DNA from 2 places in the Terrabacter sp. R4-6 genome. Region 2 is predicted to be linked to the other one. Evidence: riboswitches for the same ligand, from Rfam matches in the RefSeq annotation. Region 2 holds a riboswitch; the other holds the start of a gene.

What was found. Region 2 has a riboswitch for cyclic di-AMP ahead of ACSSS0_RS10000 (CHAP domain-containing protein). Riboswitches for the same ligand answer to the same signal wherever they lie in the genome.
Region 1: linked by a shared signal. The riboswitch ahead of ACSSS0_RS15825 (C40 family peptidase) and the one ahead of ACSSS0_RS10000 (CHAP domain-containing protein) in region 2 are both predicted to bind cyclic di-AMP.

Annotation. Positions count from the first base shown of each region.
Region 1 covers NZ_CP197224.1:3,377,467-3,383,207, forward strand. The annotation lists gene ACSSS0_RS15815 (MFS transporter) at 1-825, shown strand, start outside; gene ACSSS0_RS15820 (iron-dependent transcriptional repressor DtxR) at 855-1,550, shown strand; cyclic di-AMP (ydaO/yuaA leader) riboswitch at 1,758-1,933, shown strand; gene ACSSS0_RS15825 (C40 family peptidase) at 1,936-2,712, shown strand; gene ACSSS0_RS15830 (DsbA family oxidoreductase) at 2,810-3,493, shown strand; gene ACSSS0_RS15835 (carboxymuconolactone decarboxylase family protein) at 3,553-4,164, opposite strand; gene ACSSS0_RS15840 (sigma-70 family RNA polymerase sigma factor) at 4,656-5,741, shown strand, end outside.
Region 2 covers NZ_CP197224.1:2,126,162-2,131,902, reverse strand. The annotation lists gene ACSSS0_RS10025 (potassium channel family protein) at 1-102, shown strand, start outside; gene ACSSS0_RS10020 (hypothetical protein) at 106-423, opposite strand; partial or broken gene ACSSS0_RS10015 (DUF389 domain-containing protein) at 561-878, opposite strand; gene ACSSS0_RS10010 (GNAT family N-acetyltransferase) at 1,181-1,756, shown strand; gene ACSSS0_RS10005 (alkene reductase) at 1,855-2,925, opposite strand; gene ACSSS0_RS10000 (CHAP domain-containing protein) at 3,220-4,098, opposite strand; cyclic di-AMP (ydaO/yuaA leader) riboswitch at 4,103-4,292, opposite strand; gene ACSSS0_RS09995 (sortase domain-containing protein) at 4,588-5,388, opposite strand; gene ACSSS0_RS09990 (hypothetical protein) at 5,406-5,741, opposite strand, start outside.

The DNA of each region.
Region 1 (5,741 bases), 1.3 Mb from region 2:
CTGTCGACGCTCGGTGGCGTGCACCGCATCGGCTACTTCGTCGGGCCGTTCATCGGATCGCTCGTCATCGTCAGGTGGGGCACCGAGGCGGCGTACGCCGTCGGCGGCGTCGCGAGCATCGCGGCGTTCGTCCTCGTCCTCCTCGCGCCGGACATCACCCGTTCGGCGCACCGGGTCGCGGGCGGCGGCCCGCCGCGCAGTGTGGCGTCGGTGCTCCTGCAGCACCGGCACGTCCTGCTGACGCTCGGCACCGGGGCCATGTGCGTGGCCGGTGCGCGTGCCATCCGCGAGGCCCTCGTGCCGCTCTGGGCCGAGTCGGTCGGCTTCTCCCCGGCGCAGACGTCGCTCGTCTTCGGCGTCGCCGGGGCGCTCGACATGGCGCTCTTCTACCCGTCGGGCTGGCTCATGGACCGCTACGGCCGCGTCGCGGCCGCCGTGCCCAGCATGCTCGTGCTCGGCCTCGGCATGATGCTGCTCCCGCTCGCCACGAGCCTCGTGGCCGTGACGGCCGCGGCGACGGTGCTCGGGCTCGGCAACGGCCTGGGGGCGGGGCTCATCATGACCCTCGGCGCCGACGCCTCACCCGCGGACGGGCGGGCGCAGTTCCTCGGCGGCTGGCGCCTCTGCGCCGACGTGGGAAGGGCGGCGGGCCCGCTGGCGTTGTCAGGGCTGAGCGCCATCATGTCGCTCGGCGCCTCCGCCGTCGTGCTGGGCATCGGGGCCGTGGTCGGCGCGGGCTGGCTGCGCGTCTGGGTGCCGCGGCACGACCCGACCCGGGGCGCGAGGACGCGCCGGACGCCGGGCCCGGCGACGGGCGGTCCCTGACCGCTCTCCGATTCTGAGAAGGTATGACCGTGACGGACCTGATCGACACCACCGAGATGTACCTGCGCACCATCTTCGAGCTCGAGGAGGAGGGCATCGTGCCCCTCCGCGCGCGCATCGCCGAGCGTCTCGGCCACTCGGGCCCCACCGTGTCGCAGACCGTCGCCCGCATGGAGCGCGACGGTCTCGTCGCCGTCTCGGGCGACCGCCACCTCGAGCTGTCCGACCACGGCCGGCTCCTCGCCACCCGCGTCATGCGCAAGCACCGGCTCGCCGAGCGGCTGCTCGTCGACGTCATCGGCCTCGAGTGGGAGTACGCCCACGACGAGGCCTGCCGGTGGGAGCACGTCATGTCCGAGAAGGTCGAGCGCAAGATCCTCGGCCTCATCGGGGAGGGCCTCGAGTCGCCGTACGGCAACCCGATCCCCGGTCTCGAGGAGCTCGGGGTGCGCCAGGACGAGGACTTCCTCACCGGCCTCAGCACCCTGACCGCCGCCGTGGGAGCCGCTCCGACCGTCGTGACGATCCGGCGCATCGGCGAGCCCGTCCAGGTCGACCCCGAGGCGCTCGCGCTGCTGACGAGCGCCGGCGTCGTGCCGGGCGCCCGCGTCGAGGTCGTCCGTGACGGCGGTCGGGTCCTGGCCGTCCGCGAGGGCAGCGAGCCCTCCACCGGTGTGTCGCTGCCCGACGACGTGGCCGTCCACGTCTTCTGCCAGGCCGCCTGAACACGCCGTATCCGGCAGGGTTTGCCCCCGTCTGCGGGGTCGTTTTGGCATGCCTTGCCACACCTCGTCCGGCCCGGATCCGAGGTCGCTGAAAATTCTTTGACTTCCGGGAACTCGAAGGTGACAAGGCACAGGTACTTGGGTACGGTGGGCGAACTTGCTCTCCCCGTCGAGTGAGTGCCCCGGGTCGGACCGCCTAGTCCTGCCATCGACCTGAGGCTCAGTACGAACCGCATGGCAGGAGCGGGGGAACCACTTTCTCCGGGCGTCGAGAGACGCCCTCGGGGTGAAGCCCTCCGTGGACCGATCACGGTCCGAGCGAAGGCCGGGCAGTACCTCCAGCCCGAACCCGACAGCTCACCTCGTAGGCGTCGAGAGGTCAAACGTGGCTCAGAACGTTCCCGGGCGCCACCGCGCCCCCGGTCGCTTCAACGCGATCTCGGAGCTCAAGACGATCGCCAAGGAGTCGGCCCAGCCCGCCGTGAAGGGTGCGGCCATCGTCGCGGCCTCCGGTGGCCTCGTCGCCTCGTTCGCCGGCACGGCGAACGCCGCTGACGGTTCGAGCAGCGCCGTCGCGGGTCCCGCGGCCGTCGGCCCCGCCGCCGGCACGCTCAAGGCCGGCAACGCCCTGTCGGCGATCGGCTACGCCAAGCCCGCCCTCAAGCAGGCCAAGGTCAAGCCCGTCGTCATCGAGGACGTCAAGGTCAAGACCGAGCGCGCCGCGAAGAAGGCCGCCGAGAAGGCCGCTGCCGAGCGTGAGGCCGCGCAGGAGCGCGCGTCGCGCTCCGGCTCGACCACGCGCGCCGCCCTCAACGTGGCGCCCAACCCCAGCGCCACCGGCATCGTCGGCATCGCGCAGTCCTTCTTCGGTGTGCCCTACGTCTACGGCGGCACGACGCCCTCCGGCTTCGACTGCTCGGGCTTCACCTCCTACGTCTACCGCCAGGCCGGCATCTCGATCCCGCGCACCGCGTCCGCGCAGGCCGCGGCCTCGACGCCGGTCAGCAACCCGCGCCCCGGCGACCTCGTCTTCTTCGGCTCGCCGATCTACCACGTGGGCATCTACGTCAGCCCGGGCCGCATGATCGACGCCCAGCGCCCCGGCACCGTCATCGGCAACCACTCCATCTGGACGACGCCGTCGATGTACGGCCGCATCTGAGCGGTCACCTCTCACGCCTCACGACGAGCCCCCACCGGATCCCGGTGGGGGCTCGTCGGCTTCCCGGCGACGCGAGCGTCCGTGGTTGACTGAGTCGATGACCGACCACTCAGCCGCCGAGTCCACGACCCTCATCGAGCTCGACATCTGGAGCGACCTGGTCTGTCCCTACTCCTGGGTCGCGAAGCGCCGCGTCGAGGCCGCCGTCGCCGCGTTCGAGCGTCCCCACGACGTCACCGTGCACCTGCGCTCCTTCGAGCTCGACCCCGACGTCCCGGCGGGCGGGTCGGTGCCCGTCAGCGAGCACCTGTCGGTGCGCCACGGCGGCGACGCGGGTGCCGGTCGGCTGATGAACGCCAAGGCCAGCGAGGTGGCCGTGGCCGACGACCTCGTCTTCGACTGGGACCGCGCCGTGCGCGCCAACACCTTCGACGCCCACCGGCTCTGTGCCCTCGCGGGCGAGATGGGCGGCCCCGCGCTGCGCTCCGCGGCGGTCGAGCGCTTCCACTCCGCCCACTTCGTCGAGGGCCTCGCCATCGACGACCGCGCGGTGCTGCAGCGCCTCGCCGGCGAGTGCGGGCTCGACGAGCGACGGGTGTCGGCGGTCCTCGCCTCCGACGAGTACGCCGAGCAGGTGCGGACCGACGAGCAGGAGGCACGCTCGATGGGCGTCACGTCGACGCCGTTCGTCGTCGCCAACGGGTATGCCGCCGTGAGCGGAGCGCACCCGGTCGAGGACTACCTCGCCCTGCTGCGCGGCGTCGCCACCCACACGGTCTGACCGCGCCCGCACCCACGGTGCGGCCGACCCGGGAGCCGGGCGGACGGCATACGCCCAGGTCAGGAGGGCTGGTCAGCGGCCGGACGGCCGAAGGAGACCGCCTCGTCGACGGCCGGTGGCGCCTCGGCGCGCAGCTGGTGGTCGGGGAGCGGCCCGAGCGCGTCGTTGACGGTCGAGAAGGCCCGACGCAGCGCGACGAAGACGGTGATCGCGAAGATCTGGCGGTCGTCGAAGCCGGCCGCCCGCAACGGCTGGAGGTCGGCGGGAGTGGTGGCGTTCGGGTTGCTCGCGACGGTCCTGGCCCAGGTCGCGAGAGCGGCGTCTGTGGGGTCGAGGGCATCGTCGTCGCCACGGAGCACGGCCCCTGCGACCTCCTCGCCGGCAGCGGTGGCGAGACGGCCACCCCACGCGAGCGCGCAGTACGAGTCGCCGATGGTCGAGGCGGTCGCGGCGACGAGGATGCCGCGCTGCCGGAAGGTCAGGCCGGCGACGGAGACCATGTCGGCGAGGAGGCCGAAGAGCGCGTCATGGGCGGCGGGGGACTGGGCCCAGACCCGGCTGAGGTTCATGACGTAGCCGTGGTCGGTGACGTCGCTCGCGAAGTAGGCCTCGAGCTCCGGCGTCAGCGCCGGCTCGGTGAGGAAGCCGTGGCTCGGGTCGGTCGCCGTCATGCTCTGCTCCTCGGGTGAGGGGTCGTGGAGGCTTCATCGTCGCACGCGGCGTCGGGCCGGATCAGTCTCTTGCGCAGGCGGCCCCGGGCTCGGTGGGTGCTCCCGTCCCCTCCTCGGGAGCACCCACCACCCGTCGGACAGCCACCCCGTCGCGGCCGTCCGTGATGCGCCCACGCCATGGCCCCCACGGCCCGCCCGGGTCCTGGCCCGAGCGTCCGGCGCGGCGCATCACCGGGGAAGACGTCGCGGCGGGCCAGGTGTGTCGCAAACGCACGCAAATCGCCCGGCGTGGCCCCAACCCTGTACATCTGCGGGCATGTCGCGCCATGATTCGGACCCTCGCGCGTCTCCAGGGGAGAGGATGCGTGAGGTGCGTTGCTGGACGCGCCCTCGGGTCGGGGACGGGACCCGGCGCCCCGTCACGCACCCGGTGGAGCGTGGGTCGAGACAGCCGGCGAGACGTCGGCATACGGGTGGGGGAACAGAGGATCGTGGAGCGGGCGCACGACGAGCACGACGGCGCGGCAGGCGAGCCCGTGTCGGGGACGGACGACGGCGTACGCGTGGACGGACCCGAGAGCGACGCGGCGCTCGTCGACCGGGTGCGCGCGGGCGACGACTCCGCCTACTCGGTGCTGTGGTCACGGCACGAGCCGGCAGCCCGACGCCTCGCTGCCCGCGTCGCCTCACCGAGCGACGTCGACGACCTCGTCAGCGAGAGCTTCACCCGCACGCTCGATGCGCTCCGCAGCGGGGGCGGGCCCGACACGGCCTTCCGGCCCTACCTGCTGAGCACGCTGCGCCGCGCCAACATCGACGTCGCGCGCCGCTACACGAACCGGGTCGTGCTGACCGACGACGAGACGACCTTCGACACGCGCACCGCGGCCTCGGCGGAGGACGAGGCCGTCGACGCGGAGGAACGCGACACGGTCTGGGCGGCGTGGCGATCGCTGCCCGACGAGTCCCGGTCGCTGCTCTGGCGCCTGGTCGTGCACGAGGAGAAGCCGCACCAGATCGCCCCCGGCCTCGGCACGACGCCCAACGGGGTGGCGAGCCGGAGCAAGCGGGCGCGCGAGCGGCTGCGCCAGACCTTCCTGTCCGAGCTCGTCGCGAACGCGGGCGACGCCGAGTGCCGAGCGGTGCGGCGCCAGCTCGGAGGCTACGTGCGCGACTCGCTGCCGGTCCGGGCCCGCGAGCGTGTCGACGGGCACCTCGACGGCTGCGCCCGGTGCCGCGCCGCGGTGCTCGACGTCGTCGACGTCGACGCGGCGATCCGGCTGCGCGTCGCACCGGTGCTCCTGCCCGGGGCGTTCGCCGTGGCGTCCGGCGTCGGTGCTGCGGGCGCGGTGGGCGCAGGCACGGTTGGCGCTGGTGCGGCGGGTGCTGGTGCGGCGGGTGCTGCGACGGCGGGCGCCGGGGTGGCCTCGGCGAGTGCCGGCGCGACGGTCCCGGTCGCCGTGGGGGTGGCCTCGCTCATGGACGGTTTCGACGACGTGGCCGGCCTCGCCACCGAGGGCGGCGGTGCGTCCGGTGGCTCGGGCGGCGTCGCCGGTCGCGTGCTGTCGGTGCCGGCG
Region 2 (5,741 bases):
CTCTTCGAGGCGCTCGACTCGTCCCGGTCGCACCAGCCGCCGCCGGACCCCGACCCGGACGAGGACGAGGACGAGGAGGACGGGGCGCCCGACCGGGCCTGAGCGTCAGCTCGTGGTGCCGAGGTCGATGCTCTCCCCGACCGACCGCTCCAGCACGACGGGAATGCCAGTCGGCAGGCTGCCGCTCAGCTCGCGCATGAGCGTCGCGGTCGGGGGGAGGGCGTCGGGCGCCTTGACCTGGATGACGAGGCTGAAGCCCTGGTTGGTGACGTCGAGGATCTCGGCCCCGGGTGTCGACGCGAGCCACGTCCGGGTGCTCGCGCGACCGATCTCGACGAGCTGCGTGACGGCGATGCCGATGACGGTGTTGAGGACGACCGGCACGAGCACGAGCAGGACGAGCACCCCGAAGGTGACGCGCACCTTCCGACGCGGGCCACCGCCTGCCTCGCGGATCGACGCCGTGTAGCCGAGCGTCGTGAAGACGAGGCTGCCGGCGAGACGAGGGCCAGGAAGTTGGAGAGGAAGAGCACGAGCGCGCCGAACGCGAGGCTCGGGTTGCCCTCGGCGAGACAGATGCCCACGACGCAGAGCGGCGGCACGAGCGAGATCGAGATCGCGACGCCGGGCAGGATCGCGGCGACGTCACGGCGTGCCAGGGCGATCGCGCCGGCGAACCCGGTCGCGAGCGCCCCGAGAAGGTCGACGAGGCGCGGGCTCGTGCGCCCGGCCACCTGCGAGTTGGAGAGCAGGTCGTAGGGGCTCGGCAGCATGAGGGAGAAGAGCGCGCCGACCGCGACGACCATGACCCCGCCGAGCACGACGAACTTCACCCCGCCGGTGCGCTCTCGCTTCACGAGGGCGAGCGCCGTCCCCATGATCGGCGTCGAGAGCGGGGCGATGATCATGGCGCCGATGACGGTCGCCGTCGAGTCGGCGATGACCCCGGCGCTCGCGATGCACGCCGCGAGGAAAAGCATCGTCCAGAAGGCCGACCGCTTGGAGAGGGTGTCGCCCTCGTTGAGGTCGAGGTCCGAGGTGAGCTCCTCGAAGGTCCGACGCTGGTTCTCGGGGAGGACACGGGCGCGGATCGCAGTCAGCATGGCGCCGGGGTGGCCGAGCGGTGGCGGGCCGGGGAGCGGTTCACGCGGCCGACACACCGGCGCCCTAGCATCGCGGCATGTCCGACCTGCGCGAACCGCTCGAACCGCCCACCCCGACCCGCGTGCGTGACGCCGGGTCCGACGACGCAGCCGCGTGCGCCGCGATCTACGCGCCCTACGTCACCGGGACGACGGTCACCTTCGAGACCGAGCCGCCCGACGTCGCCGAGATGGAGCGCCGGATCGCCAAGGCGCAGGCGCGGCACGCGTTCCTCGTGCTCGAGGAGGCGGGCGAGGTCGTCGGCTACGCGTACGCCGGTCCGTTCAAGGAGCGCGCGGCGTACCGGTGGTCGTGCGAGGTGTCGGTCTACCTCGCGGCCGACCGCCGCGGTCGCGGCGGCGGGCGCCGGCTCTACGAGGCGCTGCTCGAGCGGCTCACGGCCCGCGGCCACCGGATGGCCGCCGCGGGGATGACCCAGCCCAACGAGGCGAGCGGCCGGCTGCACGCGGCGATGGGCTTCGAGCCGGTCGGCACGTACCGCGACATCGGCTGGAAGTTCGGCTCCTCGCACGACGTCACCTGGGTCCAGCGCCCCCTCGGCGACCCCCTCCCGTCGGCGCAGGAGGGTCAGGACCCACCCGACCCCACCTGACCTCGCGCAACCCCACGTCGAGTGGTCGTTTCGGTGCGTACGGGAGTGACCACTCGAGGGGGTGTGGTGCTCGAGTGGTCACTCCCGTACGGGGATCCTCAGGGGAGGGCGGGGTAGTCCGTGTAGCCCTCGGCGCCGCCACCGTAGAAGGTGTCGGAGTTCGGCTCGTTGAGCTCGGCACCCTCGCGCCAGCGGCGGACGAGGTCGGGGTTCGCGAGGAACTCGCGCCCGACGGCCACGAGGTCGCCGAGGTCGCGCTCGAGGATGTCCTCGACGTCGGCCAGCTCGGTCACCTTGCCGAAGCCGGTGTTGAGGATGACCGGGCCGTCGAAGCGCTTGCGCAGGTCGCGGACGAGGTCGGACTCCGGGTCGCCGAGGATGCTGAGGTAGGCGAGCCCGAGCGGCGCGATGCCCTCGACGAGCGACTCGTAGGTCGCGGCCGTCTCGGCCTCGTCCTCCTCGAGGACGCCCTGGATGTTGTGCGAGGGCGAGATGCGGATGCCGACGCGGTCGGCGCCGATCGCCTCGGCGACGGCCTTGGTGATCTCGACCGTGAGGCGGGCGCGGTTCTCGGGCGAGCCACCGTAGGCGTCGCTGCGCTCGTTGCTCGACGGCGCGAGGAACTGGTGCGGCAGGTAGCCGTTCGCGGCGTGGACCTCGACACCGTCCAGCCCGGCCGCGACGGCCTGGCGCGCGGCGTGCGCGAACTCCGCCACGAGCGCGGGGATCTCGTCGGTCGTCAGGGCCCGCGGGACGGCATACGCCTGCTGACCCTTCGGGGTCACGATCTCGCCGGGCGCGGCGATGGCGCTCGGCGCCACGCTCTCGAGCCCGCCCTTGTTGTCGGGGTGGGCGATGCGGCCGGCGTGCATGAGCTGGACGACGACGTGGCCGCCACCCGCGTGGACGGCGTCGGCGACGAGGCGCCAGCCGGCGACCTGCTCGTCCGAGTGGATGCCGGGGGTGTCCAGGTAGCCCTGGCCGACGGCGCTCGGCTGGGTGCCCTCGGTGATGATGAGGCCGGCGCTCGCGCGCTGGCCGTAGTACTCGGCGTTGAGCTCGGTCGGCGCCTGGCCCTCGCCCGCGCGGTTGCGCGTCAGCGGTGCCATGACGAAACGCTGGGGGAGGTCCCAGCGGCCGATGCGGATGCTCTCGAAGGCCGTCGACACAGGCCTGCTCCTCACGTCTAGGGGACTGTCGGTGGGTTGGTGGCGCCCACCGACGATCGGTGGAGCCTTCAACTACCTAGGCGACAAGGAGGGCAGGCGGTCGATCATTCCCGGGTGTCCAGGGTTGGGGGTGTGGCCGATCCCACGCGGGCGTCGGGTGCCCGGCCGGCCGGTGCGGGTAGGCCGCGTCGTCCCGGGCATGCCGAAGGGGAGGATGCGCAGGCATCCTCCCCTTCGTACGCGCTCACCTCGCGGAGAACTCCGCGGTGGTCGTCGTGACGACGACCCGGTGGGTCACGGCGCGTAGATGTACTTCATGCCGGGACCGTCGGTCAGCGTGCGCGTGTTGTAGTTGTACGCACCGGCGAGGGCGTTCATCTCGATGATCGTCACCTCGTTGCCGTTGACCGCGGTCACCCAGGCGACGTGGCCGACGCTCGAGGAGCCGTGGACGCCGGGCTCCATGACGAGGATGGAGCGCGTGCGCGGCGTGCCGCTCACGGTGTAGCCCGCGTTGGCGGCGCCGGTGTCCCAGACCATCGCGTTGCCGGTCCAGCCGCCGGGGTAGTAGCCCTCGGACTGGTACCACTTGTTGAGGGCGCCCCACGTGCACTGGCCGTCGGTGGCCCAGTTGGACGAGGCGCGCATGCCGGAGGAGGCGCTCGGGACGGAGCCGTTGCTGCTCGACTTCGACGAGGAGGTGCTCGTCGTCAGCGTCTTGCGGGTCAGGTCGCGCGAGGCGCGCTGGGCAGCGGCCTTGCGCTCGGCGGCGGCCTTGGCGGCAGCGCGCTCGGTCTTGACCTTGACGTCCTCGATGACCTGCGGCTTGGCCGGCTTGGCCGTGCGCTGGGCGACGGCCTTCTGCACGGCCGGCGCGTAGCCGATCTTCGAGAGCGCGGTCGACGCGACCGGGGCGGCGGCCGTGGACGGGCCGACAGCGGCCGGGGCCGCGGCGTCGACGCCGGCAGCAGCCGCGACCTCACCCTGAGCGGGCGAGAGGGTGTCGGCGCTGGCCGGGTTGGCGAAGGTGGCGACGAGTCCACCGGTGGCGGCGACGACGGCGCCCGCCTTCATGGCCGGCTGGGCCGACTCGCGGGCGAGGAGCTTGAGCTCGTTGAGGGGGTTGTGGCGGCCTGGCGCACGATGGCGACCGCGGATGTTCTCAGTGTTCACGCGTGTTACCTCTCCGCGCCTACGAAGTTAGCTGTCGGGTTCGGGCGGAAAGGTGCCCGGGCCACCCCCGCTTCGTGACGAGGTCACGTGGCGGTTCGGTCTTCACCCCAAGGACGTCCGAAGTCGTTGCGCCGGACGCCCGGAGAAACGTGTGGTTCCTCCGCTCCCGTCACAAGGTTTGATCTCTCTCGTCAGGCGGTGACAGGACTAGGCGGTCCACCTCACGAGAGCCCGACCAGGTGGCCGGACTCCCGGAAGACTAGACGAGGCGACTGGCAAATGTCACGCCACGGTAACGACGACGCGCGGCGATCACCCTTGAATGTCCGGTGTGTCCGTCTATACCAACGCTTTACCTTCCGCTGGATGAGACGTGGATCACAGCGCAGGGCGGTGCCCGACAAGTCCCCCACGGGTACGCCGCGGGGTCCCTCGGTGAGGCCCCCCCCGGCGAACCTCGGGTCGGTGCTGGTGGAGCCGCGCGGCGGCTCAGGTGGTGCCCGACAGGTGGCCGAAGACGACGACGTTGTCGCGGTACTCGTTGCGGCTGTCGGTGGGACCGCCGCACGTCACGAGGCGGATCTCGGCCTTGGTGAAGTCGCCCTTGTAGACGAGCTCGGTCGGGAACTGTGACTTCTTGTAGGCCGCCACCGTGTCGACGGTGAAGGTCAGGTGCGAGCCGTCCCGACGCGAGACCTTGACGACGTCGCCGGCCTTGACCTTGCCGAGCTCGTAGAAGATGCCCGGCACCCCCGACGGGGTGTCGACGTGCGCGGCGAGGACCGACGGACCGAGCTGGCCCGGCGTGGGGCCGTCGTCGTAGATCCCGACCTCCTGGGCCGTGCCTGGCACGGAGATCGTCCCGTCGCGCTGGATGCGCAGCGGCACGAAGTGCGACGACCGCACCCCGATCGAGGGGATCTCGATCGACGTCGGCTCGGACGCCTCGAGGAACTCACCGATGCCGCTGCCCTTCGCGTCGCCGCCGGCCGTCCTGCCGGATGTCGGTGTCCCGCCCTGACCGGGGGACGCCGACGGACTCGACCTGGGACTCGACGTGGGACTCGACGTGGGACTGCCGGACGGGCGCGCCGGCGCTGGGGCCGAGGCGGCCCCGCCCGCCGCGGGAGGCGGCGGGCCGGGCGTCCCCGGGTTGCCCCGGAGGCCCATGACGAGCGCCACGATCCCGACGACGACCAGGATGGCCGTGACCGCCAGGGCCGCCGCCACACCCGCGCCGAAGCGACGGGTGGGGCGGTCAGCGCCGTGGAGCCGGGTGCGCTCGGTCATGGGGGTGGTCCCGTCGATCAGGCGCGCGACCGGGCGCGGCGGGCGGCGAAGGTGCCGGTTCCGGCTGCGGCGAGCAGGGCGCCGCCGCCCACGAGCATGAGGGCCTCGTTCTGGCCGCCGCTCTTGAGGCTGTCGGCGGCCAGGCCACCACCGGTGTGCATGCCGCCGGCCGGGGCGACGCGCAGCGCGCCACAGAGGGCCGGGTCGGTGGCCTCGGTCGGGAGCGACTTGTCGAGGTCGCTCTTCGTGTCGCCGGAGTACTTGCCGTCCTCGTTGTAGTCGACGCCGTGGATGACGACGACGGACTCGCCGGCCGAGATCGCCTTGGCGACGTCGCTGGAGACCTTGATGCT